4 regions of the Streptomyces sp. HSS9-12 genome follow, and region 3 is predicted to be linked to each of the others. Evidence: riboswitches for the same ligand, from Rfam matches in the RefSeq annotation. Region 3 holds a riboswitch; each other region holds the start of a gene.
The links. A riboswitch is a leader RNA that binds a small molecule or an ion and turns the genes downstream of it on or off. The one in region 3 is predicted to bind cobalamin.
Positions count from the first base shown of each region.

Region 1: linked by a shared signal. The riboswitch ahead of ACY34J_RS22325 (prenyltransferase/squalene oxidase repeat-containing protein) and the one ahead of ACY34J_RS13775 (cobalamin biosynthesis protein) in region 3 are both predicted to bind cobalamin.
Region 2: linked by a shared signal. The riboswitch ahead of ACY34J_RS02495 (ribonucleoside-diphosphate reductase subunit alpha) and the one ahead of ACY34J_RS13775 (cobalamin biosynthesis protein) in region 3 are both predicted to bind cobalamin.
Region 4: linked by a shared signal. The riboswitch ahead of ACY34J_RS11760 (CbtB domain-containing protein) and the one ahead of ACY34J_RS13775 (cobalamin biosynthesis protein) in region 3 are both predicted to bind cobalamin.

Region 1 is NZ_JBUEGC010000046.1:10,445-17,430, reverse strand. It holds gene ACY34J_RS22340 (class I SAM-dependent methyltransferase) at 1-179, opposite strand, end outside; gene ACY34J_RS22335 (glycosyltransferase family 4 protein) at 240-1,571, opposite strand; gene ACY34J_RS22330 (TetR family transcriptional regulator) at 1,792-2,397, shown strand; cobalamin riboswitch at 2,826-2,981, shown strand; gene ACY34J_RS22325 (prenyltransferase/squalene oxidase repeat-containing protein) at 3,126-4,376, shown strand; gene ACY34J_RS22320 (SCO2322 family protein) at 4,631-5,260, shown strand; gene ACY34J_RS22315 (energy-coupling factor transporter transmembrane component T family protein) at 5,257-6,471, shown strand; gene ACY34J_RS22310 (ABC transporter ATP-binding protein) at 6,468-6,986, shown strand, end outside.
Region 2 is NZ_JBUEGC010000003.1:92,469-99,454, forward strand. It holds gene ACY34J_RS02475 (extracellular solute-binding protein) at 1-821, opposite strand, end outside; gene ACY34J_RS02480 (GntR family transcriptional regulator) at 1,050-1,856, shown strand; gene ACY34J_RS02485 (DUF3311 domain-containing protein) at 2,047-2,304, shown strand; gene mctP (monocarboxylate uptake permease MctP) at 2,301-3,974, shown strand; cobalamin riboswitch at 4,293-4,424, shown strand; gene ACY34J_RS02495 (ribonucleoside-diphosphate reductase subunit alpha) at 4,576-6,986, shown strand, end outside.
Region 3 is NZ_JBUEGC010000021.1:52,128-59,113, reverse strand. It holds gene cobN (cobaltochelatase subunit CobN) at 1-1,705, opposite strand, end outside; gene ACY34J_RS13780 (cobyric acid synthase) at 1,743-3,278, opposite strand; gene ACY34J_RS13775 (cobalamin biosynthesis protein) at 3,275-4,222, opposite strand; cobalamin riboswitch at 4,389-4,517, opposite strand; gene ACY34J_RS13770 (hypothetical protein) at 4,701-4,937, opposite strand; gene ACY34J_RS13765 (anion permease) at 4,966-6,225, opposite strand; gene ACY34J_RS13760 (class II aldolase/adducin family protein) at 6,675-6,986, shown strand, end outside.
Region 4 is NZ_JBUEGC010000017.1:68,251-75,236, forward strand. It holds gene ACY34J_RS11750 (molybdopterin cofactor-binding domain-containing protein) at 1-1,216, opposite strand, end outside; gene ACY34J_RS11755 (histidine phosphatase family protein) at 1,592-2,167, opposite strand; cobalamin riboswitch at 2,280-2,433, shown strand; gene ACY34J_RS11760 (CbtB domain-containing protein) at 2,469-2,687, shown strand; gene ACY34J_RS11765 (CbtA family protein) at 2,702-3,466, shown strand; partial or broken gene ACY34J_RS11770 (sigma factor) at 3,589-3,843, shown strand; gene ACY34J_RS11775 (cytochrome P450 family protein) at 3,875-5,101, opposite strand; gene ACY34J_RS11780 (Lrp/AsnC family transcriptional regulator) at 5,559-5,999, opposite strand; gene ACY34J_RS11785 (transaminase) at 6,019-6,986, opposite strand, start outside.

The DNA of each region.
Region 1 (6,986 bases), on a different contig from region 3:
TCCTTCATGGCCGCGAACCACTTGGCGACCTCGCGGATCTCCTCACCGTTGCGGTCCAGGGCCACGACCTGCGCTCCGCGCCGGTAGCACTCGAAGGCGTGACGGCCCGCGCCGCAGCCCAGATCGAGCACGCGGTCGCCTGGGGCGAGCGGGAAACGGGAGAAGTCCACGGTCAGCACGGGGATCTGCCTTCCTGGGGGCTGTCGGGTGGAGCGGAGGGACGTATCTGTCAGGCCGGGTCAGGCGGTGCGTGCGCTCCGGGCCCGCATCGCGATGGCCTCGCGGTAGTGCTCTGCCGTACCGCGGGCGGCCTGTTCCCAGGTGAAGCGGCGCAGCACCCGCTCCCGCCCGGCCATGCCGAGCCGTCTGCGCAGCTGGTCGTCGTCCAGCAGCCGGCCGAGCGCGGCGGCCAGCGCGCCCGCGTCGCCGGGCGGTACGGCCAGGCAGGTCTCGCCGTCGCGGCCGGCGACCTCGGGGATGGCGCCGCCGGTGGTGGCGACCAGCGGGGTACCGGTGGCCATGGCCTCGGCGGCGGGCAGCGAGAAGCCCTCGTAGAGGGAGGGCACGCAGGCGACCTGCGCGCCGCGCACCAGGTCGACCAGATCCTGGTCGCTGATGCCCTTGACGAACTCGACGGCTCCATCGAGCCCGTAGCGCTCGATGGCGGCGGCGACGGGCCCGTCCTCGGCGCGTTTGCCCACGACGACGAGGTGGGCGCGCGGGTTCTCGGTGCGCAGCTTGGCCAGCGCCTCGACGAGGAAGACCAGGCCCTTGAGCGGTACGTCGGCGCTGGAGGTGGTGACGATCCGGCCGGGGATTTCCGGAACCGCCGGGTCCGGGGAAAACAGCTCGGTGTCCGCGCCGATGTGCACGACATGGACGCGGTCCTGGCGCACCCCGAGGTGGTCGACGATCTCCTGGCGCGAGGAGCCGGAGACGGTCAGGACGGACGGCAGCCGGCGTGCCACCCGCTTCTGCATGCGCGTGAAGCCGTACCAGCGGCGTACGGAGAGGCGGCGCTTCCAGCCGTCGGCGGCGTCCAGCTCCAGCCGGCGGTCCACGGTGATCGGGTGGTGGATGGTGGTGACCAGCGGGAAGCCGAGGCGCTCCAGGCCCAGCAGGCCGTAGCCGAGGGTCTGGTTGTCGTGGATGATGTCGAACGCGCCGCGGCGGGCGGCGAGATGACGACGGGCGCGGAGGCTGAAGGTCAGCGGCTCCGGGAAGCCGCCGGTCCACATGGTGGCGACCTCCAGGGCGTCGACCCAGTCCCGGTACTCGTCGCGCCCCGGAGTGCGGAACGGGTCCGACGGGCGGTACAGGTCGAGGCTGGGCAGCTTGGTGAGGGTGACTCCGGCGTCGAGGACGGGGTACGGCTGGGCGCCGATGACCTCGACGGTGTGGCCGAGCCGGGCGAGCTCGCGGGACAGGTGCCGTACGTAGACGCCTTGGCCCCCGCAGAACGGGTTCCCCTTGTAGGTCAGCAGCGCAATGCGCAGCGGGGCGCCGCGCTCGGCCGCGGATGCCCCGGCAGGGAAGTGAGGCACGGCTGCCGGTATGGCCTCAGCGGTCACTCTCGGCCCCCTTCTCACAGCAGTTCAGCCGGAGCGTAATCGCTCGCGCTAATCTAGAACAAGTTTCAGACTTGATCGCTCAAGGAGCTACGAATCTACCCGCAGGTAGCCCGTCAGGGAGGGGCGGAGCAGGTGATTCGCGCCACGGCACGGCCCCTGCCATGCTGTGCGGACCCCCCGCAACTTCGACGCAGACCACGGATGTCACGGAATGGGACATATGACGACAGAGCGCCAGCCGTCCTCCCCTCCCCTGACGGAACGCCAGGAGGCGCGTCGTCGGCGCATCCTGCACGCCAGCGCTCAGCTGGCCAGCCGCGGTGGCTTCGACGCGGTCCAGATGCGCGAGGTCGCCGAGCTCTCCAACGTCGCCCTCGGCACGCTCTATCGCTACTTCCCCTCCAAGGTGCATCTGCTGGTCGCGACCATGCAGGACCAGCTGCAGCACATGCACGAGACGCTGCGCAAGCGCCCACCGACCGAGGAGCAGCCGTCCGCGCGGGTGGCGCAGACGCTGATGCGGGCGTTCCGCGCGATGCAGCGCGAGCCGCACCTGGCGGACGCCATGGTCCGGGCGCTGACCTTCGCCGACCGGTCGGTGAGCTCCGAGGTGGACACGGTGTCGCGGCTGACGACCGCGATCATTCTGGACGCGATGGGGCTGGACGGGGCGCCGACCCCCGAGCAGCTCTCGGCGGTCCGGGTCATCGAGCACACGTGGCACTCGGCGCTGATCACATGGCTCTCCGGGCGGGCCTCCATTGCCCAGGTGAAGATCGACATCGAAACGGTCTGCCGCCTGATCGACGTCACAACGCCGTCCTGACCGGGCGTTCCGCGCCCGGGTTTTGCCCCGCATGCCTCGTATCGCGGCGGATGAGACCCGCCGTGGGCACGGCGACCCGCCTCCGCCTCTCCCGGCGGGCAGCCACCCGTGCGCCCCTGCTCACCCACAGCCAACGGCCGGCCGCTACCCACTCGCCCACGACTGCGCCGGCAGAAACCCCGCCGCGGAAATCCGCCACGGGCACGGCGACCCGCCTCCGCGTCTCCCGGCGGGCCCATCACGCCTCCCCGGGGGCCTGCCTTCGCGGCGGCGCCCGGGCCCTGGCCGCACGCTGCCAGCGAGCGCCAGGCCAACACCTCCGCCCACTGCACCGCCCACGAAAGCACAGCGCGCGGCGGCCACCGCCGCCCACCGCATCCCTGCCCGCCCCATCGTTCACGCCCGCCCGCCATCAGGGCGCGTCAGCGTGCCCGGTTAAGCTGTCCGGCGACAACTGCATCCGTGTCCGATCGGGGGAAGCCGGTGCAAATCCGGCGCTGACCCGCAACCGTGAGCCCAGGGCGTACCCGCGTACGCATCGACCGGGGCGAGCCGGAGCACCCGACCGGAGACGACGAAGGCTCCCGCCGCCGGTACCACCGGCAGCGGCACCGTCGAGGAGTGCGGAAGGCGAGCCCGGTGCCATCGCGCGACGAACGCGTGAGGGAACGGCCGTGCCCTGCCCCCGTATCCCTCACCACCGCGACACATCGAGAGGCACCACCGCTATGAACGTACGCCGCAGCGCCGCGGCCCTCGCCGCGTCGGCCGTGCTCTGTGCGGTTGCCGCCCCGACCGCGATCGCCGACGCGTCGCCCTCCCCCTCCGCCGCCCCGAAGCTCCCCTCGGGCCTGTACGGCACGAAGGACCCCACGTACGACGGGGTGTGGCGGCAGTCGGTGGCCCTGCTCGCGCAGGACACGGTGGGTGTGACCCCGGCGAAGAAGGCCGTGGACTGGCTCGCCGGGCAGCAGTGCTCCTCGGGCGGCTTCGCCGCGTACCGGGCGGACCCCACGGAGGAGTGCGACGCGAAGACGCCGGTCGACAGCAACGCGACCGCGGTGGCCGTACAGGCACTGGCCGCGCTCGGCGGCCATGCGAGCGCCGTGTCGAAGTCGGTGGACTGGCTGAAGACCGTGCAGAACCAGGACGGCGGCTGGGGCTACAACCCGGGCAGCCCGAGCGACGCCAACTCGACGTCGGTCGTCATCGGCGCCCTCGTCGCGGCGGGCCGAAAGCCGGAGGACGTGAAGTCCCAGAAGGGCAAGTCGGCGTACGACGCGCTGGTCGGCTTCCAGCTCGGCTGCGATGAGAAGGCGGGCGAGCAGGGCGCGTTCGCCTACCAGCCCAAGGGCGGCAAGCTCACCGCCAACGCCGACGCGACGGCGGCCGCGGCCCTCGCCGGCCTCGGCAAGGGCCTGGCGGTGGAGCCGCTGGACAAGGGCACGGACGAGGCGGTCAAGCCGATCGACTGCGGTGCCTCCGATGCCAAGGACGCGCGCGAGCCGGACGACGCGGCGCAGGGCGGGGCCGCGTACCTCGCCAAGGCGCTGGAGAGGAGCGGCCGGCACCTGATGTCGGCAATGCCGGGCGCCAAGAACCAGCCCGACTACGGCAACACCGCCGACGCCGTCCTCGCGCTCGCCGCGGGCGGGCACCGCGAGGCGGCCGAGAAGCCGCTGCGGTGGCTGGAGAAGAACTCCGCACGGTGGTCGCAGGGCGACCCCGCCGCCCTCGCCCAGCTGGTCCTGGCCGTCCACGCGACCGGCGCCGACCCGCGCGACTTCGGTGGCACCGACCTGGTGCGGCAGCTGAACGCCACGGGCCCGAAGCCGGCCGCCGAGCACGCCGCCGGGCAGGCGGGCCCGGAGCGGAACGCCGCCGATGAGGGCAACGGTACGGCGGTGTGGTGGATCGTCGGCGTGGGCCTTGTCGCGGGCATCGGCATCGGCATCCTCATCAGCGGCCGCAGGAAGTAGCGATGACGGAGCGGGAGCGTTACACCGCTCGGCGGTCTACGGCGAAGGGGGGCGGGCAGCCGGCCGCCCTTCGTCACGGGGCCTCGCCGACGGTCGCCAACGCGGAGGGGCGACGGGCCGGCAGCCCCGGCGACCGCCGGGCCGGCCGGGGACTCCACGGCGCGGTCGCCGTCGCGGCCTGCGCCACCGGCCTCGCCATCGCCGCGGGCACCGTGCTGGGCGCGATACCGGCGCAAGCGGCCGGGCACCCGCACATGCCGAGGACCCTGGCCGCGGGGTCCGCCCAGGGGTACCGCTACTGGTCGTTCTGGGAGCGCCACGGCGGCAGTTGGGCATACGCCACCGAGGGGCCGGCGACCGCGCGGCCGGCCGACGGCGATATCCACGGTTTCCGCTTCTCCGTCAGCGAGGACTCCCAGGACGCCGCCCAGCCACGCGGCACCGCGGCCTTCGACACGATCTGCGGGGGCACCGACCCCAAGCGCGGCGCCAAGCGGATCGCGCTCGTCATCGACTTCGGCACCGCGGCGGACGCTCCCCCAGCCGCTGCCGGCCGCGGCGGCGAGACGCCGCCGAAGCCCCGTACGGAGTGCGCTCGCGTCGCCGAGGACGCGACGACCGCCGAAGCGCTCGCCGCCGTCGCCAAGCCGCTGCGCTACAACTCCGACGCGCTGCTGTGCGCGATTTCCGGCTACCCGAAGACGGGCTGCGCCGACGAGATATCCGGCGACGGCTCCGCGTCGGCTTCGAAGGCCGACGCGTCGGCGAAGCGGAAGCGGGCGGCTCAGGACGGCGGCCCGTCCGCGGGCCTCCTCGCGGGACTTGCGGTCGTCCTCGGCCTCGGCGCCGCCGCGCTGTGGCAGGCGCGCCGCCGCCGCGGATGACCACGGAGCCACGACCAGTGCCACCCCGCGACAACAGGCCCATCGCCCATCCGCGTCGCCGGCGGCTCTCGCTGCGCCCGCCCGCGGCATCCCGCGGCACCGCCCTGCACGCCGGCGCCTGGTGGCTGTGGGCCCTCGGCCTCGGCACCGCCGCCTCCCGTACCACCAATCCGCTGCTGCTCGCCCTGCTCGCCACCGTCGCGGGCTACGTCGTCGCGGCCCGCCGCACCGACGCCCCCTGGGCGCGCAGCTACAGCGCATTCCTCAGGCTCGGCCTGTTCGTCGTCGCCATCCGGATCGTCTTCTCCATCGTCCTCGGCTCCCCGATCCCCGGCAGCACAACACTGTTCACCCTCCCCGAGATCCCGCTCCCGGAGTGGGCCCGAGGCGTGCGCATCGGCGGCCGGGTCACCGCCGAAGGCCTGGTCTTCGCGCTCTACGACGGGCTGAAGCTGGCCACCCTGCTCGCCTGCGTCGGCGCCGGGAACGCCCTCGCCAACCCGGCCCGGCTGCTCAAGTCCCTGCCCGGCGCGCTGTACGAGGTCGGCGTCGCCGTCGTCGTCGCCATGACCTTCGCCCCCAACCTCGTCTCCGACGTGGCGCGGCTGCGTGCCGCCCGCCGCCTGCGCGGTCGCCCCGACAAGGGCGTCAGGGCAGTCCTGCAGATCGGACTGCCCGTCCTGGAGGGCGGGTTGGAGCGGTCCGTGGCTCTCGCCGCGGCGATGGACGCCCGGGGGTACGGCCGTACGGCGCAGGTCCCGCGCGCCGTACGGCTCACGACCACCGCTTGTACGCTCGGCGGCCTGCTCGGGGTCTGCGCCGGTACGTACGGGCTGTTGGCCCAGCAGGGCAACGGCTTTGGCCTGCCGCTGCTGCTGGCCGGCCTGGCGGCGGCCCTCATCGGGCTGTGGCTCGGCGGCCGTCGCTCGGTGCGCAGCCGCTACCGACCCGACGCGTGGGGCGTACGGGCGTGGCTGGTTTCGGGCAGCGGTGTCGCCGTGGCGGCGCTGATGATCTGGTCCGCCTCGGCCGACCCCGCGGGCCTGCACCCGTCCGTGGTCCCGCCGACGGCGCCGACGTTGCCGCTGTGGCCTGCGGCGGGCGCGCTGTTGGGGTTGCTCCCGGCCTGGATCGCCCCGGCGCCACCCCGCACAGGGACCGGCCCGGACCGGCCCGCACCCCGCACCGACCACCCGGAGGGAACCCCGTGATCCGGTTCGACACCGTGTCCGTCGCGTACGACGACGCGCCCGGATACGCGATCCACGGCGTCGACTTCACCGTCCCCGAGGGCGAACTCTGCCTGCTGGTCGGCCCTTCGGGCGTCGGCAAGTCGACCCTGCTCGGCGCCGTCTCCGGGCTCGTACCGCACTTCACCGGCGGAACCCTGTCCGGCCGCGTCACCGTCGCGGGCCGCGACACCCGTACGCACAAGCCCCGCGAACTCGCCGATGTCGTCGGCACCGTGGGCCAGGACCCGCTCGCCCACTTCGTCACCGACACCGTCGAGGACGAGCTCGCCTACGGCATGGAATCCCTCGGCCTGGCCCCGGCCGTGATGCGCCGCCGGGTCGAGGAGACGCTCGACCTGCTGGGGCTCGCCGAGCTGCGCGACCGCCCGATCGCGACCCTCTCCGGCGGGCAGCGGCAGCGCGTGGCGATCGGGTCCGTTCTCACCCCGCACCCGCGGGTCCTGGTGCTCGACGAGCCGACGTCCGCGCTGGAC
Region 2 (6,986 bases), on a different contig from region 3:
TCCCAGCCCATGCCGATGAAGGCGCCGGTCCTGCCCTTGGCGAAGACCTCCGCCTGCTGCGGGGTCGCCTCGTCCTTGTCCTTGGGGGCCTTGCTGAAGGACTGGTACTGCCGGTAGATGTCCATGGCCTTGGCGACCTTGGAATCGGCGAGATTGGACACCCACTTCTTGCCGTCCTTCTTCACCAGGTCGGCCCCGGTGCCGATGGTCAGGCCGTCGAAGAAGTACCAGTTCTGGCCGGGCAGATAGATCGGTTCCGCATCGGTCTTCTTCCCGATCGCCTCGAGGTCCCTGAAGAACTCGGTACGGGTCTCGGGCGTGCCCTTGAGGCCGGCCTCGGCCCAGATCTTCTTGTTGTAGACGACGACGCGGTTGGCGACGTACCAGGGCGCCGCGTACTGCTTGCCGCCGTAGACAGCGGACTTGTTGATCGACGCGGTCCAGTCCGCGCCGATCTCCTTCTTCAGATCGGTCAGGTCGGCGAGGCCGCCGGTCCGGGCGTACGCCGGGGTCTGGGTGTTGCCGACCTCGATGACGTCCGGCGGCTCCGACTCCGAGAGCGCTGTGGTGATCTTCTGCTGGATGCCGTTCCACTGCTGGGTCTCGAACTTCAGCTTCGCGCCGGTCTTCTTCCCGAATTCCGCCGTGACGGCCTTCGTCCAGCCCTCGGGGGTGGAACCGTCCATGGCCCAGACGGTCAGGGTCTCCCCCTTGAAGCCGTCCGAGCCGGACTTGTTCCCCCCGTCGCCGCTGCTTCCGCAGGCGGCGACGCTCGCCAGCATGGCCGCGACACCCGTCGCTGCTATGAGCCCGCGCTTCATAGCACCCCTCCTCCACGAACCGGATGTGGTCAATAATGGTTTAGACCAGTGCGGGCAGCTTGGCCTAGACCTTTGAGGGTGTCAAGGGTGTATAAGAGTCGCTGTCGGGTCCGTTACCGTTCCGACACCCGGACGGGGGCCACCCGCTGAGGCCGGACCGTGCCACGATGTGAGCCGCTACAGACGGAGGAGCCGGTGACGGCAGGAGATGAGCCGGGGAGGCAGACCATGGAGTCCGACGGCGCCGCCCAGGCCACAGAGCACGCCCCCACGCTCCACTCGGGAGACGAGGCCCCTCATGGGGCGGGCGGCGCGGCGCGCACCGCGCGCGTGCCCAAGTACTACCGCCTCAAGCGCCACCTCCTGGAGATGACCCAGACGCTGCCCCCCGGCACACCGGTCCCCCCGGAGCGCACCCTCGCCGCCGAGTTCGACACCTCCCGTACGACCGTGCGGCAGGCCCTCCAGGAGCTGGTCGTCGAGGGCCGGCTCGAGCGGATCCAGGGCAAGGGCACCTTCGTCGCCAAGCCGAAGGTCTCGCAGACCCTGCAACTCACCTCCTACACCGAGGACATGAAGGCCCAGGGCCTGGAGCCGGCCTCGCAACTGCTCGACATCGGCTACGTCACGGCGGACGACCGGCTCGCCGGCCTGCTCGACATCGCGACGGGCGGGCGGGTCCTGCGCATCGAACGGCTGCGGCTGGCGAACGGCGAGCCGATGGCCATCGAGACCACGCATCTGTCGGCCAAGCGCTTCCCGGCGCTGCGCCGCAGCCTGGTCAAGTACACCTCGCTCTACACGGCCCTGGCGGAGGTGTACGACGTCCGGCTCGCCGAGGCCGAGGAGACCATCGAGACCTCGCTGGCCACGCCGCGCGAGGCCGGGCTGCTCGGCACGGACGTCGGCCTGCCGATGCTGATGCTCTCGCGGCACTCGATCGACACCAACGGCGAACCGGTGGAGTGGGTGCGGTCGGTCTACCGCGGCGACCGGTACAAGTTCGTCGCCCGGCTGCAACGGCCGGGCACCTGAGGCGGATAGCGGACGCCGGTCGGCTGACACTGGCCCACTGATCGGCGCGGCACCCCCACATCGCTCCTGACCTGCGGTTCCATCAAGCGTTTCCGTACCGATATACGAACGGGGGTGACGTCCGGAGGGAGCCTCCCTTAGATTTCCCCCGCATTACGGAGGAGATCACTCGAGGGGACGGTGCCGGGTCATGACAGAACCACCAGAAGACCGCCAGAGAGGGGTCGCCGCCCTGCCGCTGACCGTGGCGGGCGTATGCCTGTTCATTCCGTTCGTGGCCCTGCTGTGGGTCGGCTCGTACTCCCGGGTGACGCCGACCGTGATCGGCATCCCGTTCTTCTACTGGTACCAGATGCTCTGGGTGCTGATCTCTACCGCACTCACCGCCGTCGCGTACGCCGTGATCCGGCGCCATGAGAAGGCGCGCAAGGGGGGTGCGTCGCAGTGAAGGACGGCGTGAACGTCATCGCCCTGGTCGTGTTCGGCCTCTTCTTCGTCGCCGTGACGGTCATGGGCTTCCTGGCCGCCAAGTGGCGGCGCGCGGAGAACGCCGAGAACCTCGACGAGTGGGGCCTGGGCGGCCGCAGCTTCGGCACCTGGATCACCTGGTTCCTGCTCGGCGGCGACCTCTACACCGCCTACACCTTCGTCGCCGTCCCGGCGGCGATCTACGCGGCGGGCGCGGCCGGCTTCTTCGCCGTGCCGTACACGATCATCACGTATCCGCTGGTCTTCACGTTCCTGCCGCGGCTGTGGTCGGTCGCGCACCGGCACGGCTACGTGACCTCCTCGGACTTCGTACGCGGCCGCTTCGGCTCCAAGGGCCTGTCGCTGGCGCTCGCGGTCACCGGGATCCTCGCGACCATGCCGTACATCGCGCTCCAGCTCGTCGGCATTCAGGCGGTGCTGGACGTGATGGGCATCGGCGGCGGCACGAGCACCCACTGGTTCGTCAAGGACCTGCCGCTGCTGATCGCCTTCGGTGTGCTCGCCGCCTACACGTACTCCTCCGGGCTGCGCGCCCCCGCGCTCATCGCCTTCGTCAAGGACACCCTGATCTACCTCGTCATCGCGGTGGCGATCATCTACATACCGATCAAGCTGGGCGGCTTTGACCACATCTTCTCCGCGGCGAGCGACGCTTTCGCGGTGAAGAACCCGCAGACGGGGCTGCCCCGCGGCTCGCTCGTCACGGCACCGCAGGCGCAGTGGGCGTACGCCACGCTGGCCCTCGGCTCCGCGATGGCGCTCTTCCTGTACCCGCACTCGGTGACCGCGGTGCTCTCCAGCGGGAGCCGCAACGTCATCCGGCGCAACACGACGATCCTGCCGCTGTACTCGCTGATGCTGGGCATGCTGGCGCTGCTCGGCTTCATGGCGATCGCCGCCGGGATCAAGGTGGAGAACGGGCAGCTGGCGATCCCGCAGCTGTTCGAGAACATGTTCCCGGACTGGTTCGCGGGTGTGGCGTTCGCGGCCGTCGGCATCGGCGCACTGGTCCCAGCGGCCATCATGTCGATCGCCGCCGCGAACCTGTTCACCAGGAACATCTACAAGGACTTCATCAAGCGGGACGCGACGCCGGCGCAGGAGGCCAAGGTCTCCAAGATCGCCTCGCTGCTGGTGAAGGTCGGTGCACTGGCCTTCGTCCTGACCATGGACAAGACGGTGGCGATCAACTTCCAGCTGCTCGGCGGGATCTGGATCCTGCAGACCGTTCCGGCGCTGGTGGGCGGCCTGTTCACGCGGTGGTTCCACCGCTGGGCGCTGATCGCGGGCTGGGCGGCCGGCATGCTCTACGGCACCTGGAAGGCGTACGAGACGCCGGGTCCCAATCAGCCGCACTTCGGCAACACCAACCTGATTCCGCTCATCGGCGAGAAGGGCTACATCGGGCTGACCGCCTTCGTGCTGAACGTCGCGGTCGTGGTGGTGCTCACGGTGGTCCTGAAGGCCGTCAAGGCGCCGGAGGGTGTGGACGAGACCTCCGCGGACGACTACACGGCGGATGCGGGCGAGCCTGGCGTGCGGACCAAGCTGCCGCCGGCCACAGTCGGAGCGCCCGGCCCGGGTCCCGACGACGCCGCTGACACCGCGGAAGCCCCCGCCAAGAACTGACACCGCGGATCCGTACGGTCAGGCAGCCGTACGGTACGCACCGGCCACGGGCCGTCGCCCCCGCACGGGGCGGCGGCCCGTTGTCATACCCCTGGTGCACACTCGGCTTCGTGACTCCGCTCCCCCCCACCTGAAACCAGAAGATGGTGACGGCCCATCGGCTGTACGGCGGCTGGGTTTCTACGGGCTCCGGAGCGGGACTGGGAGCCGATACCGGGCGTCGTGCTGCAGGTGCTCAGCTGCGAGCTGTGATGGGCGAGCCCGATGTGGCCACCCCAAGCCCCGCCACAATATGTGGGGGCCGCGCGCGGACTACAGCACAAGATGTATGCTCATGCTCGCTGCCGCAGCAGGGGAATCCGGTGCGACTCCGGAACTGTCCCGCAACGGTGTAGACACGCGCACGTCGCGCGTGCCAGTCCGAATACCTGTCGGCGGCCTGCCCGGATCGACCGACCGGGCCGAAATCGTCCGGGCCTCGCGGGTTGGGTCGGCGGACGCTGCGCGGTGTCACTTCGCCCTGCCCGGGGGACGTACGCCCGTATGCGCCCGTCGCGCATCACCCCTCGCGGCCCCCAGCCGAGCGAGGGAGAGCACACCGGTGACCATCGCGCCCGTAGATCCGTCCTCATCGACCACAGCCGAGGACGGCCCCGAAGGCCCCGGAACCGCGCTGCTGCGCACCCTGACCGACCTCACCGCCGACCTTCCCGCGACCGACCCCGGCCGGGTCGCCGCCGCGGCGCTGCGCGGCCGTCACGCGGGTTCGGACGAGGCCGAGTTGCGGGGGCTGGCGACCGAGGCCGCGGCCGGTCTGATCTCCGAGGACCCGCAGTACTCGCGGCTCGCGGCGCGTCTGCTCTCCCGCGCCATCGCCGACGAGGCCGCGAGCCAGGGTGCGGTCTCCTTCTCCGCCTCCGTCGGGACCGGCCACCGCGAGGGTCTGATCGCCGACAGCACCGCGGAGTTCGTACGGACACACGCCGCGCGCCTGGACACGCTTGTCGAGACGGCGCTGGCCGACGGCGCCGACGACCGCTTCGGCTACTTCGGGCTGCGCACCTTGCACAGCCGCTATCTGCTGCGCCACCCCACGACGCGTCAGGTCATCGAGACGCCGCAGCACTTCATGCTGCGCGTCGCCTGCGGCCTCGCCGCTGGCAACGCGGGCCGGGCGGTCGACGAGGTGGCCGCGCTCTACCGGCTGATGAGCCGCCTGGACTATCTGCCCAGCTCCCCCACCCTCTTCAACTCCGGTACCCGGCACCCGCAGATGTCCTCCTGCTATCTGCTGGACTCGCCGCTGGACGAGCTGGACTCCATCTACGACCGGTACCACCAGGTCGCGCGGCTGTCGAAGCACGCGGGCGGCATCGGCCTGCCGTACAGCCGGGTGCGGTCCCGCGGTGCTCTGATCCGCGGCACCAATGGGCACTCCAACGGCATCGTGCCGTTCCTGCGCACCTTGGACGCCTCGGTCGCGGCCGTGAACCAGGGCGGCCGGCGCAAGGGCGCGGCCTGCGTCTATCTGGAGACCTGGCACGCGGACCTCGAGGAGTTCCTGGAGCTGCGTGACAACACCGGCGAGGACGCGCGCCGCACCCACAATCTCAACCTGGCGCACTGGATCCCGGACGAGTTCATGCGCCGCGTCGAGGCGGACGGGGTGTGGTCGCTGTTCTCGCCCTCCGACGTGCCGGAGCTGGTCGACCTGTGGGGCGAGGAGTTCGACCTGGCCTACCGCACGGCGGAGGCGGAGGGCCGCTACGTCAAGCAGGTTCCGGCCCGGCAGATCTACGCCCGGATGATGCGCACCCTCGCGCAGACCGGCAACGGCTGGATGACCTTCAAGGACGCTGCCAACCGCACCGCCAACCAGACGGCCGAGCCGGGCAAGGTCATCCACTCCTCCAACCTCTGCACCGAGATTCTGGAGGTCACCAGCGACGGCGAGACGGCCGTGTGCAACCTGGGGTCCGTCAACCTCGCTGCCCATCTGGGTGCGGACGGGACGGTTGACTGGGAGCGGCTGGACGCCAGCGTGCACACCGCCGTCACCTTCCTCGACCGGGTCGTGGACATCAACTACTACCCGACCCGCCAGGCGGCGGCGTCCAACGAGCGCTGGCGCCCGGTGGGCCTCGGCGTGATGGGCCTGCAGGACGTCTTCTTCCGCCTCAAGCTGCCCTTCGACTCCCCCGGGGCGGCACGGCTGTCCACCCAGATCGCCGAGCGCATCATGCTCGCGGCGTACGAGGCGTCCTGCGACCTCGCCGACCGGCACGGCCCGCACCCGGCCTGGTCCTCCACGCGCGCCGCACGCGGGGTGCTGCACCCGGATCACTACGGCGTCCAGCCGCACTGGCCGGAGCGCTGGGAGGCGCTGCGCGCCCGTATGGCCCGGACCGGCATGCGCAACTCCCTGCTGCTGGCGATCGCGCCCACGGCCACGATCGCCTCGATCGCGGGCGTGTACGAGTGCATCGAGCCGCAGGTCTCGAACCTCTTCAAGCGCGAGACCTTGTCGGGCGAATTCCTTCAGGTCAACTCGTACTTGGTGGAGGAGCTGAAGCAGCTGGGTGTGTGGGACGCCCGGACCCGCGAGGCGCTGCGCGAATCGGGCGGCTCGGTGCAGGACTTCGCCTGGCTGCCTCAGGACGTGCGCACGTTGTACCGCACGGCGTGGGAGATCCCGCAGCGGGCCCTGATCGACATGGCCGCGGCCCGTACGCCGTTCCTCGACCAGAGCCAATCGCTGAATCTCTTCATGGCCTCGCCGACCATCGGCAAGCTCAGCTCGATGTACCTGTACGCATGGAAGCAGGGCCTGAAGACGACGTACTACCTGCGTTCGCGCCCGGCCACCCGGATCGCCCGCGCGGCCGGCAACTCGACGGCCGCCGACCTCCGCGCCCTGCCTTCGGCGGGGGGACCCCCAGTACAGCAGACGACCGAGTCCGCCGACGCCGTCGCCTGCTCTCTTGAAAACCCCGAGTCCTGCGAGGCCTGCCA
Region 3 (6,986 bases):
CCAGGTGGTCGACGACGGTGGCGTGCCCGCGGCGCTTGGCCTGGGTGCCTTCACCGGGGTCGTTGACGATGAACGGGTAGATCAGCGGCAGAGGGCCCAGCACGGCGTCCGGGCCGCAGGACGCCGACAGGCCCAGCCCCTTGCCCGGCAGCCACTCCAGGGTGCCGTGCTTGCCCATGTGGACGATGGCGTCGGCCTGGTAGGTGTTCTCCAGCCAGCGGTAGGCCGCCATGTAGTGGTGCGAGGGCGGCATGTCCGGGTCGTGATAGATCGCGATCGGGTTCTCACCGAAGCCGCGCGGCGGCTGGATCATCACCACGACATTGCCGAACTGCAGCGACGCCAGCACGATCTCGGCTTCGTCCCCGTCGCGGACGTCCACGTACAGATTGCCCGGCGGCTCGCCCCAGTGCTCGAGCATCCCGTCCCGCAGCTCCGGGTCGAGCCGGGCGAACCATTGCCGGTAGTCCTTGAGGGGCACGCGCGCGGGGGCGGCGGCCAGTTGCTCCTCGGTCAGCCACTCCACGTCGTGGCCGCCCGCCTCGATGAGTCGATGAATCAACTCATCGCCATGGTCCGGGTAGCCGTCGACGGTATATCCGGCGTCGCGCAGCGCGTCGAGCACCCGTACCGCCGACGCTGGGGTGTCCAGGCCCACCGCGTTGCCCACGCGCGAGTGCTTCGTCGGGTACGCGGTGAAGATGACGGCGACCTTCTTGTGGGCGTTCGGCTTGTGCTTCAACCGCGCGTGCCGCACCGCGATCCCGGCCACGCGCGCCGCCCGCTCGGGGTCGGCGATGTACACCGGCACATCGTCCTCGCCCGGCTCCTTGAAGGAGAACGGCACGGTGATCAGCCGGCCGTCGAACTCCGGGATCGCGACCTGCATCGCCGCGTCCATCGGGGACAGCGCCGCGTCCGACTCCTCCCACGCCGCGCGCGAGGACGTCAGGCACAGGCCCTGGAGCACGGGCACGTCCAGCTCCGCGAGAGCGCCCACGTCCCAGGCCTCGTCGTCGCCTCCCGCCGAGGCGTCGCTCGCCCGCGTGCCGCCCGCCGCGAGCACGGTCGCGATGAGCGCGTCCGTCCGCCCCAGCAGCTCGTACAGCCCCGGTTCCGCGCCGCGCAGCGAGCCGCAGTACACCGGCAGCGCATTGGCGCCCCGGGCTTCGATCGCATCGCACAGTACGTCCACGAACGCGGTGTTTCCGGACAGCTGGTGCGCCCGGTAGAACAGCACGCCCACCGTGGGGCGCGCGGGATCGTAACTGCGCTCCCCGTGCACCCCGTACATCGGCATCTCTCGCGGCGGCTCGAAGCCCTCACCGCTCATCAGGACGGTGTCGGAGAGGAAGCGCGCCAGTTCGCCGAGGTTGCCCGGCCCGCCCTCGACCAGGTAGCGCAGCGCCTCCGCCACGACACCGGCCGGGACCGACGACTCGGCCATCAGCTCCGCGTCCGGCACGGCCTCGCCGCCCAGCAGCACCGTCGGAATGCCGGACGCCCGCAGCACCGCGAGCCCGTCCTCCCAGGCCCGCTTGCCGCCCAGCAGCCGGACGACGGCGACGGCCGCGCCGTCCAGCAGGACCGGCAGCTCGGTCTCGACATCGACTCGCGCCGGGTTGCCGATCCGGTACGGCGCGCCGGAAGCGCGGGCCGCCAACAGGTCGGTGTCGGCGGTGGAAAGCAACAGCACAGTGCTCACGGTGCCCCCTTCGTGCGTACGTTCCGTACGTCGTTGTTCACGGCGCCCCCGGCGGGACGAACGGCAGCCCGGATGGGACCCCCGTCTCGATCAGCCGCAGCAGCGCATCCGTATCCGCGTGCTCTTCGATCAAGTCGCCGAGCAGATCGAGCTGCTCCTCGCGCAGCGTGCCGAACGACGTGTCGGGCGCAGGTACGAAGCGGCGCCCGGACGCAGCGGCGACCTCCAGCAGAAACCGCCGCCGGAACCCATCGCTCTCCAGCGAGCCGTGCCAGTGGGTGCCCCACACCGACCCCACCCGGCAGCCGTCCAGGAACGCCTCGTCCCCGCCCGTGACCTCGGCCACGCCGTGGTGGATCTCGTAGCCCTCGACGCGCTCACCGAGGGCCTGCCCCACCGGCCGGGTCAGGGTCTTCTCGGCCGCGAACCGCACCCGCACGGGCAGCAGCCCGAGCCCCTCGACCGTCCCCGCGCGCGACTCGACCTCGTCCTCGATGCGCTCGCCGAGCATCTGGAAGCCGCCGCAGATGCCCAGCACCGGCCGGCCCTCCGCAGCCCGCCGGACGACCGCGTCCGCGATCCCCCGCTCGCGCAGCCACCACAGCGCCCGTACGGTGCCGCGCGTGCCCGGCAGCACCACGAGGTCCGCGTCGGCGAGCTCCTCCGGCCGGTCCACGAACCGCACCACCACGCCGGGTTCGGCGGCAAGGGCGTCCACATCCGTGAAGTTCGACATCAGCGGTACGGCGGCGACCGCCACCCGCAGGACGTCCTCGCCGTGCGGCGGAGCGACCACCGGCTCCCTTACCGCGCCGCGCAGCGAGACGCTCCCCCAGCTACCGCTGGGAGGTACCCCCATGCCGTCCTCCTCGTCGATGCCCAGGCCGTGCCGGAAGGGGAGCACGCCGTACGTCGGCCGCCCGGTCAGGGTGTGCAGCATGTCCAGACCGGGCTCCAGCAGCGATACGTCCCCGCGGAACTTGTTGACCAGATAGCCGGCCACCAGCTGCTGGTCCTCCCGGCTCAGCAGCGCGGTCGTGCCGAAGAAGGAGGCGAAGACGCCGCCCCGGTCGATGTCGCCGACCACCACCACCGGCAGCCGGGCCGCCCGGGCCAGTCCCATGTTGACGATGTCCGTACGCCGCAGATTGATCTCGGCCGGACTTCCGGCCCCCTCGCAGATCACCGCGTCATACGTGCCCCGAAGCTCCTCCAGGCACTCCAGCACGGTGCCCAGCAGCTGCTCCTGACGCCCCGAGTGGTAGCCGCGGGCGCTCAGCTCGCCGACCGGCTTGCCCAGCAGCACCACCTGGCTGCTGCGGTCGCTGCCGGGCTTGAGCAGCACCGGGTTCATCAGCGCACTCGGCTCCACGCGCGCCGCCTGCGCCTGCATCGCCTGCGCCCGTCCGATCTCGGCGCCCTCGCGCGTCACGAACGAATTGAGCGACATGTTCTGCGCCTTGAACGGCGCGACGGAAACACCCTTGCGGGTGAGCCATCGGCAGATGCCCGCCGTGACGACGCTCTTCCCCGCGTCCGACGTGGTCCCCGCGACCAGCAACCCGCCGCTCATGCGCCCCCCTTGCTCCGAGTCCTCAGCAACCGCCCGGCGACGCACGCCGCCAGCGCCAGTACGGCCACCCGCCGTGACAGTCGTACGGCGCGCTCGATGTCCCGTACCTGCACCGGCCGGTTCTCCGCGCCCAGCACGGGCCGGTGCTCGATCCGGCCGCCGTACGACAGCCTGCCGCCCAGCCGGACGCCCAGAGCACCCGCGAACGCGGCCTCGACCGGCCCGGCGTTGGGACTCGGATGCTTGCGCGCATCGCGGCGCAGCACCCGCCACGCACCCCGCGGATCCGGCCCCGCCAGCACCGCCAGGGCGGCGGTCAGCCGCGAGCTGGGGAAGCCGGCCACGTCGTCCAGCCGCGCCGAGGCCCAGCCGAAGCGGCGGTGGCGCGGCGACTTGTGACCGACCATCGCGTCCAGGGTGTTGACCGCGCGGAAGCCGACCAACCCCGGTACGCCCGCGACGGCTCCCCACACCAGCGCGCCCACCACCGCGTCCGAGGTGTTCTCCGCCACCGACTCCACCACCGCGCGCGCGATCTGCTGCTCGTCCAGCGCCTTCGGGTCCCGGCCGCACAGATGCGGCAGCCGCTCGCGCGCCGCCTCGATGTCACCGGCGGCCAGGGCCGCGCCGATGGCCCGCGCTTCGCGGCACAGCGAGGTGCCGCCCAGTACGGCCCAGGTGGTGGCGGCGGTCAACGACACGGCGGCAGCGGGGGTGTGGCGTACGGCGCGCGACATCCCGGCCGCGGCGGTCACCGCACCGCCGGCGCACAGCGTCGCGTACAGGGCGCCGTAGCCGCGGTGGTCGCGCCACAACCGGCGCTCGACGGCGGATGCGGCGCGTCCGAAGGCGGCCACCGGGTGCCCGCGACGGGGGTCGCCCGCGACAAGGTCGCACACGAAGCCGAGAGCCGCAGCGCATACAAAGACGGCGTCTTCGGGCATTCCCGTATCGCCCGACTGATCGGCAGCCATCGGTCAGTTCGCCGTTGTTCCTGACAGGAATGGCTGGTGTGGCGCAGAGGCGCAGCGGGCTCTTCGACGGCAGCCGGGCATGGCGATATGTCCTCACTCAGGGTCCGCGCCCTGGCTCGACGTGACCGGCGGTGAGAGTCTCCTGGCTCCCGGATCGGCGCTTCCCCCGGCCTTCCAACCCGCCTCCGCGGGCCGTGACTTGTGGGATGGGGGAGCGCTCCCCGGTGACAGTGGCGGGACCGCGCCGGATTCGCACCGGCTTCCTCTCCTGCCGCCGTTGGGCTCCGGCAGTCCACCACGCCCCGCGAACGCCCGTCAACTTGCTCTTGACCTGGGAAGGCAGAGTGTGCTGAGCCCCACATGCGACGGGCGGGAAGCGCTTGGCAGCGCTTCCCGCCCGGTGGCGGCAGGTGTGTGTCGCGGGGGTCGTGCGGGGGTGCCGCCGGCCTTAGGCGACGATCAGATAGATGCCGTACGCAACGGCCGCCGTGCACAGCGCGTAACAGGCGTACGCAGCGGCGCGCGCCAGTGCGGTGGGCGCCACGGCTGCCGCCGTGCCGTCCGGCTGAGCCTCCTGCCTGGGGGAGGTGCCGGCGATACCGAGGGTGAACAGGCCCACGATCCCGACCGTCACCACGAGGCTGACGCCGAAGACCTGGCCGAGAGCAGCCCAGTCGATGTTCATGGAAAAGCTGTCCTTCGGGTCGGGCGGGTCAGACCGCGGCCTTCTCGGTGGCGGATTCCGGGGTGGTGCCCTTGTCGGCGCCGGTGCTCGCGTCGGTGGCGGCCGCGTCCTCGTCCGCCGACTCGCGTGCGACGCCGGCGGGCGGCGGAGCGACGGTCTTCATGGCCGCGGTCAGGACGCCCTCGGGCTCGACGTCGTTGACGTTGGTGTGGTCCACCGGCTTGCGCCGGGAGGCCACCCAGATCGCAGCGCTGGCAGCGAGCGCCAGTACGGCGACGGCGGCGACGCCCCAGTTGCCCTGCTCGGCGAGCAGGGCCGCGGCGGCGCCGATCAGCCCCGCGGCCGGCAGGGTCAGACCCCAGGCGACGACCATCCGGGTCGCGGTCGACCAGCGCACGACGGCACCCTTGCGCCCCAGGCCCGCGCCCATCACGGCGCCGGAACAGACCTGCGTGGTGGACAGCGCGAAGCCCAGGTGGGAGGAGGCCAGGATGGTGACCGCGGCGCCGGTCTGGGCGGCGAAGCCCTGCGGCGGCTGGATGTCGGTCAGGCCCTTGCCCATGGTGCGGATGATCCGCCAGCCGCCCAGGTACGTACCGAGCGCGATGGCGACACCGGCCGAGACGATGACCCACATCGGCGGGTCGGCGTTCGGGGCCAGCGCGCCGCCGGTGATCAGCGCCAGCGTCATGACGCCCATGGTCTTCTGCGCGTCGTTGGTGCCGTGGGCGAGGGAGACCAGCGCGCCCGAGGCGATCTGCCCCGCGCGGTAGCCCTTGGCGGAGGCAGCCGCGTCGGCGTTACGGGCGGTGCGGTAGGTGAGCCGGGTCGCCAGCATCGTGGCCAGACCCGCGACGATCGGCGCGGCGACGGCCGGGATCAGGACCTTCATGACGACCTCGTCGCCATGGACGGCACCGAGGCCGGCGGAGGCGACGGTGGCGCCGATCAGGCCGCCGAACAGGGCGTGCGAGGAGCTGGAGGGCAGACCGGCGAGCCAGGTCAGCAGGTTCCAGACGATCGCACCGACCAGGCCCGCGAAGATCACTTCGGGCTGGATCCCGGATTCATCGACGATGCCCTTGGAGATGGTGGCGGCGACCTCGACTGAGAGGAACGCGCCGACGAGGTTGAGGACCGCCGACATCGCCACCGCCGTCTTGGGCCTGAGAGCCCCGGTGGAGATGGTCGTGGCCATGGCGTTGGCAGTGTCGTGGAAGCCGTTCGTGAAGTCGAACACCAAGGCCGTGATGATCACGATCCCGATGAGAAGCGTGATGTGTTCCATTCCACCCAGGCAATCAGTTTCGGTGTCAGTAGCACGGCGACCGTACGGACATTGGGTGAACGGAAGATGAACGGAAGCGGGGTGATCCCGCCCGGGCGCCTGGGCGGGGGTGCATGCGCCCCTGCCCTCCCCCCTGAGCCAGTTGCGTTGGGCGGCCCAACGGCCGGTCGAACAGGCCCTGGAACGACCGGCCGACCCCCCGCCGCCCGCTTGACCTCATTGCGGATATGTGTGATACAGGTCACTTTCCATGCGTTTTCCGTGTGTTGCTCAAGTCGTGGTCCTTCTTTGGGCCGTACGGGTTGCGCTCCGGGTCCTCGGGAGGCCGGCCGACCCCTGCTCGCGGACAGAACGGCACCGCCGAGATCCGGCGTGGTGACGGCGAGGGCCGCCGACCCGCGAGGGGCGGCGCCCCGCCGCATGCCAGGATCGGCGCGGAGGTGAGGGGCATGCCGGAGCGGGATCCCCTGAAGGAAGCGTGGGCCGACCTGGTGGCCATGGCGCGCCGCACAACCGCCGACGGCCTTGTCGTCGGCACCTCGGGCAATGTGTCGGTGCGCGTCGGCGACACCGTGCTCGTTACGCCCAGCGGCGTCCCGTACGGCCGGCTCGCCCCGCACGACGCGGTCGGCGTCGACCTCTACGGGCGACAGGTCCTCGGCGAGCTGAAGCCCACCAGCGAGCTGCCGATGCACCTGGCGATCTACCGCGGCACCGACGCGGCGGCCGTCGTGCACACCCACGCCGTCCACGCCACCGCC
Region 4 (6,986 bases), on a different contig from region 3:
CCGTGACCGCGGTCGGCGGCAACCCGAGCTTCTCCGCGATCGCCTGCTGGGCCACGATCGGCGACTTCAGCGCGGCCCAGATCTCGGCCCGGTCGGGCCTGACGTCGGCCACCGCGCAGTTCGGCTCCAATGCGCTGTTGCTGGCGAACTGAAACGTGAAGGTGCCCTCCACGGCCTTCGTCAGCAGTCCCAGCTTCGGTACCGCGAACGGAAGCTCGGCTTCCTTCAGTTCCCGCAGCACGGTGGCATCGGACGCTCCGTCCTCGGTGCCGGGGCCCCAGGTCACCTGCAATGCCCGCACCGCGTCGATGCACTGCCCGAAGGTCTTTCCCCGTACCGCTACGCCGGTGGAGACGCTCGCGACATCGGTGATGCCCGGCATCGCCCGTACCGCTGCCAGGTTCTGTACCGACCGCACCGTGCCGTTGATCGTAGGCGGCCGGCACACCATGGTCGGCTTTGCGCCGGGTATGTCCAGGTCCATGGCGAACTGCTTACGGCCCGTGACGCTTTCGAGCGCGTCGATCCGGCTCTGTGCTGTGCCGATGACCGAGAAGTGCGACTGCGGTTTGAGAGTGACGGACACCTGCACGGTCTGCGGGCTCGCGGCCTTCTCCGCCAGCGAGCCGTAGGTCGCGCTCTTGCCGCTCTCTGAGGTGATCATCCCTGCGCGGCTGGTCAGCGCCGATACCGGCTCGCCGAACTCCGCGGCCGCGGCCTCCAGCAGCCGGTGCCTGGCAGTGGCCGCCGCGACGCGGATCGGGGTGTAGGTGGAGATGGTGGTGTTCGACCCGCCGGTGAGCTGGTTGAACAGCAGCTCCGGACGCGCATCGGCGAGCGTGATGCGGATCTTGTCCAGGGGCAGGTCCAGCTCTTCCGCGATCAGCATCGCGCTGGAGGTGGTGATGCCCTGACCCACCTCGGCGCGCGGCAGCGCGAACGAGGCGGTGCCATCGGTGTGCACCTGAATGCTGATCAGGTTGGACGTGGGCCGCGCGGCATCCGTGAGCATGTCGTTGAGGTCGTACAGCTCGGACGGCTGGGAAGGCGACGGGACAGCCGCCGCAGCATGTGAGGGTGCCACAGCCGTTTCCCCCAACTGCGCTGCCACCGTCAGTGTCGAAGCTGCCACCACGTATCCCAGGAATCGCCGCCGTCCCACCTCGCGGGGGGCGGCTGCCTCCTCCGACTGCTGCGGACCCTCGTGGGCTCCCATCACCTGTCCTCTCGACAAATTCGAACAGCTTCGCGGCGAGGGCCGCCGTACCGGTCAGCACGGGGGGTTACGGACCGGAAGCCACTTCTCGCCGGTCAACGGACTGTCGTCGGGCAGCCCGCTTGGACTCAGCAACCGCCTCCGCCATTGATGGGAGTGACTGCCGGGTTCCTAGAGTTGACTGTTCAAACTCGGAGCGATCCAAACGCATGAGCGGCTTCCATTGCATCGGGGAACGATGTGCCGGTGGCCGTCGCTTCGTATCGGCTACCGGCGATGGGCGCACACCGCGGATCGGGATTAGGACGCTCCCGCTGGGGTCCCCCATGCCGAAGGCCGGGGGAGGGCGGGGGCGAACCGACTGCGTTCCCCAGCCTACCCGCCGTCGCCCAGCGGCCGTCCGGCCCGCAGGTTCCATCGCCCGGCGCGCCCGCTCAACTCCACGGCGGCCAGCGGTGGTACGTCGATCCGCCAGAACGCCTGCACGGGCAGATCCAGCGCCCGTACGACCGCCGCCCGTACGACATCGACCTCGACGACGGCGACCACCCGCCCCGGCTCACTGGCCTCCCTCTTCAGCCAGCCGCCCACCCGGTCGCACAGTTCGAACAGCGACTCCCCGCCGTGCGGTGCGCACGCCGGGTCCGTAAGCCAGGCCTTCACCGCCTCGGGCTCGGCGGCGGTGACCTCCTCCAGGGTCATGCCGCTCCACCGGCCCATCGCAAGCCCGGCCAACTCGGGCCGCGGCACCGCGTCCAGGCCGAGACCGGTGGCGGTCTCCCCGCAGCGTGCGGTGGGGGAGATGGCTACGCGGTCCGCAGCCGGCACGCTTTCGGCGGCGAACCGAGCGCGCCGCAGCCCCGCGGCGTCCAGGGAGCAGCCGTCGTCGAAGCGCGCCTGCCGCAGAGCAGCACTCACCGCTGGTGAGATCAACATCACCCGAGTGGTCACACGCCACTCCTCCCTGGGCCAACCAGCCGATGAGTACCGGGCCTTGGGGGCACACATGCGGAATGGTGTGCACCCCTGTGCGGCCCGCGCGCCCCTTGGCCGGATCGCCCATTCGCGATACCGTCGCGACGATATTGACGACGGCAAACGGAAGCCGGTGGGAATCCGGCACGGTCGCGCCACTGTAAGCCCGGCAGGAGCCGACCCCGCCCCGGGGTGGTGATCGCTGGGTGAGTCAGACCCGCTGCCGTCGTTCCGAGCTCCAACGACATGGGACGCGCGTTCCCCGGGAGGTCCTGCCATGGCGCAGTCCGTCGCCCCGCCGACTCTTGCCCCCGCCGCTCCGGCCACGCTGCCGATCCGGGTGATCCTGCCCTGGGCGGCCTTCTTCGGCATCCTGATGCTGATCCTGCTGTACTTCGTCGGTGCCGAGCAGGGCGCGACGGCGCTGCTCTCCGGCGAGAACGTGCACGAGTGGGTGCACGACGGCCGCCACCTGCTCGGTTTCCCCTGCCACTGACAGGGGCCCCGAACGTGAACTCCATCACCGTCAGATCTCTCCTGGTGCGCGGCATGCTCGCCGGCCTCGCCGCCGGGCTGCTCGCCCTCGTCGTCGCCTATCTGCTCGGCGAACCGCACGTGGACGCCGCCATCGCGTACGAGGAGGGACACTCCCACGAACACGGCGCGGAGCTGGTGAGCCGCACCATGCAGTCCACCGCTGGACTGGCCACCGGCGTGCTCATCTACGGCGTGGCGCTGGGCGGCATCGCGGCCCTGGCGTTCTGCTTCGCCCTGGGCCGGATCGGCCGCTTCAGTCCGCGCGCGACCGCCGCCCTGCTGTCGGCCGCCGCCCTGGTCGCGGTCTACCTGGTGCCGTTCCTGAAGTACCCGGCCAACCCGCCGTCGGTCGGCGACCCCGACACCATCGGCAAGCGCACCACGCTGTACTTCCTGATGATGGCCCTCAGCGTGCTGCTGGCGGTCGCGGCCGTCATCCTGGGCAAGCGCCTCGCGCCGCGACTGGGCACCTGGTACGCCACGGTGGTGGCCGGGGCGGGGTTCGTCCTCGCTGTCGGTCTGGCCTACGCGTTCCTGCCGACGATCAACGAGGTGCCGCACGACTTCTCGGCGACGCTGCTGTGGCAGTTCCGCCTCGCGGCCCTGGCCATCCAGCTCACCCTGTGGGCCTCCTTCGGGGTGCTGTTCGGCCACCTCGCGGAGCGGGTCCTTCAGCCTCGTAGCGAAACCGCCGGCAGCCAGCCGGTGGCTGTGGAGGTAGCACCCGCAGCCAACTGAGGCAGCCATACGGAAGGGTCCGCCGGGTAGCTAGCTACCCGGCGGACCCTTCCTTTCGTTGTGCGCGCGGCGGATGTCAGGGCAGCGCCGGGTAGGGCACGAAGGTGCTGCTGTTCTCGTCGATGGCGAGGTGCTGCCGTGAGACGTACGACCGAGGTCGAGGACTGCTGCGTCTGCATGCGCCGCGGGTCCTCGGCGCGCTGGTACGCCGCGACGGGCACTTCGGCCTCGCCGAGGACTCCGTACAAGAGGCGCTGCTCGCGGCCGCCCGGCAATGGCCAGAGAAGGGCCTCCCGGACAATCCTCGCGGGTGGCTGATCAAGGTCGCCTCCCGCCGCCTCATGGACCAGCTGCGCAGCGACGAGACGCGAAGACGCTGAGTCAGTTCTGGAACCGCGCAGGGCCGGCTCAGCTCGGGGCGAGCGGGGTGAACGTGACGGGCAGGTGCTCCGGGCCGCGCAGTACGGAGGGCCGTCGGAGCAGCGTGCCGGGCGGCACGGCCAGGGCGAGACCGGGAAGCCGGCGCAGGACGGTGCCGATGGCGATCTGTCCCTCCAGCCGGGCCAGGGGCGCGCCCAGGCAGTAATGGATGCCGTGCCCGAACGCCAGGTGGGAGCTGTCCCGCCGGGCGATGTCCAGGCGGTCGGGGTCCGGGAAGCGTGCCGGGTCGCGGTCCGCGATGGCGGTGGCGATCAGTACGGTCGCCCCGCGCGGGATGTTCACCCCGGCGATGTCGACGTCCTCGCGGGCGAACCGGGCGATGCCGGGGTTCACCGGCCCGTCGTAGCGGAGGAACTCCTCGATCGCGTCCGGCAGCAGCCCCGGGTCCGCCCGGAGCAGCTCCAGCTGCTCGGGGTGGGCGAGCAGCGCGGCGATGCCGCTGCCGATCAGGTTGACCGTGGTGATGTACCCAGCGACCAGCAGCAGGAACGCCATGGCGATCAGCTCGTGGTCGTCCAGCCGCTGCTCCTCGTCCCGGGCGGTGACCAGCGCGCTGAGCAGGTCGTCCCCGGGCCGGGCCCGTTTGGCCTCCAGAAGCCCCTTCAGATAGCTCCGCATCTGCTGCCAGGCGTTGTCGATCACGGCCGGGTCGGGCGGTTCGGCCTGCCGGGGGATCATGGCGTCGGTCCACCGGTGGAAGTCGTGCCGGTCCTGCACAGGCACGCCCAGCAGTTCACTGATCACGGTGACCGGAAGCGGCAGCGCGAAGTCCGCGATGAGATCGGCGCGGCCGATCGGCAGGACCGCGTCGAGCAAGGCGTCAGTGATCTCCTGTACGCGTGGACGCAGCTCGGCCACGCGGCGGGCGGTGAAGCCCTTGGAGACCAGACGGCGCAGCCGGGTGTGGTCGGGCGGATCGACGCGGAGCATGTTCCGCAGAAAGGACTCCCGCTCCGTCGAGGGCAGCCGCTCAAGGAGCCGGGTGTCGGCGGCGTCCCGGATGTCGTTGCTCAGCCTGGGGTCCGACAGCGCCGCGAGCCCGTCCTCGTAGCCGGTGATCAGCCAGGCTTCCACCCCGCCGGCGAGCACGGCACGACACACGGGGCCGTCCTCGCACAATCGCCGGTAGAACGGGAACGGATCCAGGAGGAAGGCAGGGTCCGTATACGGCAGAACGATCGGCTCGCTCTCCATACCCCCAACGTTACGTCGTCGAGGCGGGGGGCGCCGAGGTGAAGTTCGGCCACCCTGCACGCGGCAAGGGGGTGCAGGTGCAAATCCTGTCGTCCCGACGGTCTGACCCGGGGCTCGCGGGCGGCCTGCGGCGGCTTTGACCGTCCTCGCCAGAGCGGGGGCGCAACCCGACCCTGTGCACAAGTGCAGGCCCAGCGCCTCACCGTGCCGCATGCCCGTGTCCGGCAGCGGCTCGAGCAGGTCGGCCAAACTGGTCGGCGAAGGCCTGGGCGTTGTGTCGCTGGAATGCCGCCGCCTGCGCCGGTGTCCAGCGCAGCCGTTCCGGAGCCACCGGTCGGGGCATGAACGCGAAACGGGCTGGACCGCCGGCCAGCAGCCAGGTCCGGCGGCGGCCCCAAGCTGCGCTGGAGAAGGGCAAGTTCGCCGGAGGCGGAGGTACCTGACCGGTGGTCCCGGCTCAGCCCACATCCCACATGAAGCGGTGGGTGTGGATGCCGAAGTACGGGAAGTTCTCCACCTTCGCCACGTCGTCGATGGGGCGGACGACGTCGTTGATGAAGTCCAGGAGCTCGGACGGGCGCTGGCAGACGACCTCGGCGAAGAGGTCGAAAGTGCCGGAGGTGAGCACCACGTAGATGACCTCTTCGTGACGGGAGAGTTCGTCCGCCACCGCGCGGGCGTCGCCGTCCACGGCGATGCCCAGCAGTGCCATGGCCTGCCCGCCCATGGCCATCGGGTCGGTGACCCCGACGACCTGCACCACCTTGGTGTCGATCAGCCGCTGCAGTCGCTGCCGGGCGGCCGAGGGGGAGAGCCCCACCTTGGGGCCGAGGTCGGCATAGGGGATACGGCCGTCGGCCTGCAGTTCCCGCAGGATGGCCCGGTCGATGTCGTCCACGCGCGCAGTGTCCCCCGCCTCAGCCGGTCAGTTCCGCCAGGGCCTCATCGAAGAGGGCGGTGTGTACATCCACGTCGGCCTCGGTGGTGTCCGGGCACATCAGTGCCATGTTGTGGAACGGGGTCATCAGCACGCCCCGATTGGCCATCCACAGGTGCAGAAAGTCTTCCAGCTCGGCGTCGGCGCTGTGCGCGGACTCGGTGCCGGTGCGGGGCGGGGGCGAGGCGAAGCGGTACTCGGTGCGGGCCCCGAGGCGGCTCACCGACCAGGGCAGTCCGTATGCCTCGATGCTCTTGCGCACGCCCTGCTCGAAGCGCTCGGAGAGAGCGCACATGGCGGCGAAGGCGTTGTCGGTGAGGACGTGCTCCAAAGTGGCGCGCATGGCCGCGACGGAGAGGGCGTTGCCGGCCAGGGTGCCGCCCACCCCTCCCATGTCCACCAGGTCCAGGTCGCTGCGACGCAGCAGCCGGTCGGCCAGCTCCTCCGAAAGGCCGTACGCGCCGGCGGGGATGCCGCCGCCGATGGCCTTGCCGAGGGTGAGGATGTCCGGCCGCAGGTTCCACGCGCCGGTGCAGCCGCCGGGACCCGCCGAGAAGGTGTGCGTCTCATCGTTGATCAGCAGGGTGCCGTAACGCCTCGTCAGCTCGCGGACGCCCTCGAGATAGCCGGGCTCCGGCAGCACGATGCCGATGTTGGTGAGGGCCGGCTCCATCAGCACCGCGGCCACGTCGCCATGGGCCAACTCGCGCTCCAGACCCGGCAGGTCGTTGAACTCGGCGACCCGGCTGGTCAGCGTGACGTCGCAGGGCGCGCCCACATTGCCGGGCCGGCTGGCACCGTGGCCGTCCGCGCCGACCACGATCAGGGATTCGTCCACGCTGCCGTGGTAGCAGTAGCTGTTCACCAGGATCTTGGAGCGGCCGGTGACGGCCCGTGCGAGCCGGATGGCCCAGCGGTTGGCGTCGGTCGCGGTGAGGGAGAAGGACC